One region of the Streptomyces sp. NBC_00464 genome, then DNA from elsewhere that is predicted to be linked to it. Evidence: riboswitches for the same ligand, from Rfam matches in the RefSeq annotation. Region 1 holds a riboswitch; the other holds the start of a gene.
What was found. Region 1 has a riboswitch for cyclic di-AMP ahead of OG912_RS34005 (LysM peptidoglycan-binding domain-containing protein). Riboswitches for the same ligand answer to the same signal wherever they lie in the genome.

Region 1 (2,906 bases):
GATGAGTACGTCCTCGTAGCCGTCACCGTTGAAGTCGGTGTTGCGGTCGTCCGCGTGCGTTCCGCCGGGGGTACCGGCAGAGGCGGAAGGCGCGGCGACGGCGGCCCCCGCCATCAGGAGAAATGAGGCCGCGGCAACGGCGGCGGGTCGGTAGGTGCGCACGAGCGGCTCCTCGGTTCAAGGATGACCGGGCGAGTCCGGGGGGGGACGCCGGGAAGGGCCCGTTACCCTCCTGACGCCCTGTTGGACCGGCTCCGCGGCACAAGGGTTGTACGGCATCGCAACAGGGGTGGAAGGGAGCTGTTCAGCTCCCTTCCACCCCTGTTCACGGCTCCGCGCGGGGGCGGATCCGCGGTGGATCAGTAGGCCCCGAAGACGTTGTCGATCGAGCCGTACGTGGCGGCGGCGTAGTTGCACGCGGCCGTGATGTTGGCGACCGGGTCCAGGATGTCCAGCGAGGTGCCGGGCACGTGGTACGCGTCGAACGTGGGCTGGATGACCTGGAGGAGACCCTTGGACGGGGTGCCGGCGGCCGCGTTCGAGTCCCAGTTGTTGACGATCTGCGGGTTGCCCGAGGACTCGCGCAGGATGTTGCGGTGGATGCTGTCGTAGCTGCCGGGGATGCCGTGCTCGGCCATGACGGCGAGCGACTCCTTGATCCAGCCGTCGAGGTCGTCGGTGTACGCCGTCGCGGTCTGCGTGGAGGTGGTCGCGGCGGTTTCCACGGCGACGGGCGCCGCCGTCCGCTGGGAACGGTCGGCGCGGTCGGCGCTCTCGGCCCGGTCGGCCGACGGCTGCGAGGCGCTGCCGGAGGTGTTCTCCGCCTTGAATTCGCTCTTGGTCGCCGCCTTGGGGGCAGCGGCCGCGGACTTGGCGCCGATGGTCAGCTTCAGGCCCGGGTGAATGAGGTCGGGGTTGCCGCCCACCACACTTCGGTTGTCCTGGTACAGCCGCTCCCAGCCGCCGCTGAGGGAATGCCCCCGGGCGATCTTGGAAAGGGAATCACCGGAGATCACGGAATAGGTGGTGGACTCGGTCTTCTGTGCGGCAATTTCCTTGCCGGACACGGAAGTCGGGGCCGCGGCCTTTTCTGCGACGACCGCCTGGGCGGGTGCGGCGGAAGCCGAACCGGCAGCGATCAGGGGGAGCGCGAGAACGACTCCGCCCGCGCTCACGGCGATGAAACCGCGGGTCAGGGACGTGGACTTGGAACGACGGTGGTGACCCTTGAAGGGCATGGCGCTTTTCCTCTCCGCCGCCTGCGAGGTGAGCTGTCGGGTTCGGACTGGAGATGTCCGGCCGCACATGGCGACTTCACCCCTAGCCGCTCCGGATTCCGGAACGGCGGCAAACCTGGGTCCCCCGCTCCTGCCGTACGTGAGTGGTCGGGTTACCGGACGGCGGCAGGATTCGGCGTTCCATCCGGATTGACGGCGACCGTAAGCGAGAAAGGGCAGGCGAAACAAGCCCGGAATTCTTGATCGCAATTAATTCGCAAGATCAATCAAAGGAAATGTGGGACGCCGGTCACACCGGGGCGGGTCAACTTTCTTGGCACGACAGGGAACCAGAGCCTCCGATTCTGCGTCGGAGGCCGAAAACGTGACGCTGGCCACTGCGCCCGAAAGGGGCGATTTGCTCGATATTCAGAAGCTATGACCCGGAGAAAGGTGACTCCGTCGAGCATTCTTAACTATTCCGAACAATCGCCCAAATGCGACATTACGGAGTGAGAGTCGGCCTCGTGGTCACGCCGGTGCGGCTGCGCGCCACCACGACGGGTGAGCCGTCGCCCGGGGCGTCGAGTATGTCCGCGTCGAGCGCGTACAGCTCCTTCACCAGGGCTTCGTCGACCGTCTCGCGGGGAGCACCCCGGGCGATGACGCGGCCGTCCTTCATCGCGACGAGCAGATCGGCGTAACGGGCCGCGGCGGCGAGGTCGTGCTGGACCATGACGACGGTGCGGCCGGTGGCCGCGACCTCGCGGACGAGTTCCAGGACCTCGACGGCATGGCCGAGGTCGAGGGCGCTGGTGGGTTCGTCGAGCAGGACGACCGGGGTCTGCTGGGCGAGGACCATGGCGAGCCAGCAGCGCTGGCGCTGGCCGCCGGACAGCCGGTCGATGCGCTCGCCGGCCAGTGCGGTGGTGCCGGTGGCGTCGAGTGCGTCGCGTACCGCCCGCTCATCCTCGCGCGACCACTGGCGCAGCAGCCCCTGATGCGGGCTGCGGCCGTAGCGCACCAGGCCGGCCACGGTGACCGCCTCGGGGGCGCGCGGCGACTGCGGCAGCAGGGCGACATGGTGGGCGGCCCGGCGCCGGCCGGTCTCCCAGATGTCCGTCCCGCCGATCAGGACCCTGCCGGACTCGGGCCGGTGGAGCCGGGCGACGGTCCGCAGCAGGGTCGACTTGCCGCAGCCGTTGGGGCCCACGATCGCGACGACCTGTCCCGCGGGGACGGTGAGTTCGACGTTCTCGACGACAGGGCGGCCCGGGTATCCGGCGTGCAGGCCAAGGACTTCGAGGCCCGCCTTCGCAGCGGTCGGATTCTCGGTCATGTGCGGCTCACGCCTTTCCGGCGGCCCGGTCGGGCCGCAGCAGTACCCACAGGAGAAAGGGGCCGCCGAGGACGCTGGTGACGACCCCGACGGGCAGTTCGACCGGCGCGGCAACGCGTCCGATCGCATCGGCCGCGGCAATCAGCGCGGCCCCGGTCAGCGCCGAGCCGGTGACCGGGACCCGGGTGGGACCGCTCAGCCGCTGGGCGAGGATCGGCGCGGCCAGTGCCACGAAGGCGATGGGACCGCCGACCCCGACGGCCGTACCGGCCAGCAGTACGGCGAGGACGAGTGCGCAGGTACGTACCCGCCGCAGGTCGACACCGAGGGAGCTCGCCACCTCGTCGCCG
Region 2 (2,906 bases), 4.8 Mb from region 1:
ACAGGATCGTCTGCGTGGAGCGGTAGTTCTGCTCCAGCATGATCGTGGTCGCGTTCGGATAGTCCTCCTCGAACTGGAGGATGTTGCGGATGGTCGCGCCGCGGAAGGCGTAGATCGACTGGTCCGCGTCACCCACGACGCACAGCTCGGCGGGGGCGTCCTCCGGACCGGCCGGGCCGACCAGCTCCCGTACGAGCGTGTACTGGGCGTGGTTGGTGTCCTGGTACTCGTCGACGAGGACGTGGCGGAAGCGGCGGCGGTAGTGCTCGGCGACATCGGGGAACGCCTGGAGCAGGTGCACCGTCGTCATGATGATGTCGTCGAAGTCCAGGGCGTTGGCCTCGCGCAGCCGGGACTGGTAGAGCGCGTAGGCCTGGGCGAGGGTCTTCTCGAAGCCGTCGGCGGCCTGTCCGGCGAAGGTCTCCTCGTCGATCAGCTCGTTCTTCAGGTTCGAGACCTTCGCCGTGAACGACTTCGGCGGGAAGCGCTTCGGGTCGAGGTCGAGATCGCGGCAGACCAGGGCCATGAGGCGCTTGGAGTCGGCGGCGTCGTAGATCGAGAACGAGGAGGTGAAGCTGAGCCGCTTCGACTCGCGGCGCAGGATCCGTACGCACGCGCTGTGGAAGGTCATGACCCACATGGCGTTGGCCCGCGGTCCGACGAGCTGCTCGACGCGCTCCTTCATCTCGCCGGCGGCCTTGTTGGTGAAGGTGATCGCCAGGATCTGGCCCGGGTGCACCCCGCGCTCGGCCAGCAGATGGGCGATGCGGTGGGTCAGCACGCGGGTCTTGCCCGAACCGGCACCGGCGACGATGAGCAGCGGGGACCCGGCGTGCACGACGGCTGCGCGCTGCTCGGTGTTCAGCCCGTCGAGCAGCGCGGCGGCGTCGATGACCGGGCGGTGGGCCCCGTCGCGGTAGTACGCGTCGCGGGGCGGCGGGGGCCCGTCGAACACGCCCGCGAAGAGGTCCTCCGGCACCGCTTCGGGTGCGGAGTCCTCGGGGGGCGGCGGGGGCCCTTCCTCCGTGTGCTGGAGGCCGGCCAGGAAACTGTCGTCAAAGAGGCTGCTCATCGCTGTCCGAGTCTAGGGCGCCGCACTGACACTCCGGGCCCGAGTGATGAAGCACGCACCGGCAGGCGGGCACACAGAGCGAGCAGGGGAACGCGCGGCGTGGGGGAAGCCCGGGTCCACCTGCCCCGCAGCACCCCAATTCGCCGAGGTCACGAAAATGTATCGGGCATATCGAACATCAACCTTCACAGCGGCACCATGAGTTGGCTAGCGTGCTCGTTCGGGCGGCCCGTACCCCCAGAGGCGATCCACGCCGAGCGGGCGTCCACGCCGAATCCGGGCTGCCCGTACGGGAGTCCGGAACCGGGGACCCACACGCAGCACCGGGGTGAATCGGTCCGAATCCCCCACCAGGACCGTAGGGCAGCCTTCCGTTCCGCCCGAACCCGACAGCTAACCCGGTAGGCGGTCCACGGAAGGAGATGCCGGCCTTGGCGTCGCATCGCAAACCGCGCACCCGGGTGCGCACTACCGGCCCGGCCGTCGGGATCACGACGGCCGCACTGGCGTCGGTGACCCTGCTGTCCACGCAGAGCGCACTCGCCGCCCCCGCACCCAAGCCGAGCATCGAGGACGTACAGAAGAAGGTCGACGACCTCTACCGGCAGGCCGGCACCGCGACCCAGCAGTACAACCAGGCGAAGGAGGCGACGACCAAGCAGCGCTCCAAGGTGGACACGCTGCTGGACGACGTCGCCCGGCGCACCGAGAAGCTGAACGAGGCCCGCAGGACGCTCGGCACCTACGCCGCCGACCAGTACCGCGGTGGCGCCCTCGCCCCGACCGCCACCTTCTTCCTGGCCGACGACCCGCAGTCGTTCTTCGACCAGACCCATCTCATGGACCGGATGACCTCGCGCCAGACGCAGGCGGTGTCGGACTTCCGTACGCAGCAGGTGAAGGCGTCCAAGCAGCGGGCCGAGGCCGTGGCGGGCCTGGAGACGCTCACCGAGTCGCAGGCGACGCTGCGCACCAGCAAGCAGAACGTCCAGACGAAGCTGTCCGAGGCCCGCAGCCTGCTGTCGAAGCTGACCGCCGAGGAGAAGGCGCGCCTGGCGGAGCTGGAGCGCAAGAAGGAGGCCGAGGCCAAGCGCAAGGCCGCGGAGCTGGCGAAGAAGCAGGCCGCCGCGAAGGCCGAGGCCGACCGCAAGGCCGACGAGGCCGCGGAGGCCGCCAAGGAGGCCGGCACCGGAAGCGGTACGGACACCGGAAGCGGGACCGGTACGGGCACCGGCACCGGCACCGGCACAGGTTCGGGTTCGGACACCGACGCCTCGACCAAGGCCGAGAAGGTCATGGCGTTCGCCAGGGCGCAGCTCGGCAAGCCCTACGTCTGGGGGGCGACCGGCCCGGCCTCGTACGACTGCTCGGGGCTCACCCAGGCGGCCTGGAAGGCGGCCGGCGTCGACATTCCGCGGACCACCTGGGACCAGGTGAACGTCGGCACCCGGGTCGCCACGGCTGATCTGCAGCCCGGGGACCTGGTCTTCTTCTACGACGACATCAGCCACGTCGGCATCTACAAGGGCGACGGCATGATGATCCACGCGCCGAAGCCGGGGGCGAACGTGCGCGAGGAGTCGATCTTCTACATGCCGATCTACGGGAGCGTGCGGCCGGGCTGACCTCTGCTCGCCCCCGTCGCGAAAACGCCGCTGCCCGGACCCCATGGGGTCCGGGCAGCGGCGTGAGCGAGGGCTCAGGTCCAGAGCGTGGCGATGAAGATGTTGACGATCGTCAGTCCGCCGACCGCGGCGAAGAGGCCCTTGTCGACCTTCTCCTCGTCGCGCTTGACGTAGACGAGCCCGAGGATCACGACCAGGATCAGCAGCTT

Region 2: linked by a shared signal. The riboswitch ahead of OG912_RS11840 (C40 family peptidase) and the one ahead of OG912_RS34005 (LysM peptidoglycan-binding domain-containing protein) in region 1 are both predicted to bind cyclic di-AMP.

Annotation. Positions count from the first base shown of each region.
Region 1 covers NZ_CP107899.1:7,564,406-7,567,311, reverse strand. The annotation lists gene OG912_RS34010 (FG-GAP repeat protein) at 1-162, opposite strand, end outside; gene OG912_RS34005 (LysM peptidoglycan-binding domain-containing protein) at 360-1,238, opposite strand; cyclic di-AMP (ydaO/yuaA leader) riboswitch at 1,242-1,426, opposite strand; gene OG912_RS34000 (ABC transporter ATP-binding protein) at 1,723-2,556, opposite strand; gene OG912_RS33995 (FecCD family ABC transporter permease) at 2,564-2,906, opposite strand, start outside.
Region 2 covers NZ_CP107899.1:2,727,675-2,730,580, forward strand. The annotation lists gene pcrA (DNA helicase PcrA) at 1-1,072, opposite strand, end outside; cyclic di-AMP (ydaO/yuaA leader) riboswitch at 1,331-1,496, shown strand; gene OG912_RS11840 (C40 family peptidase) at 1,495-2,697, shown strand; gene OG912_RS11845 (hypothetical protein) at 2,772-2,906, opposite strand, start outside.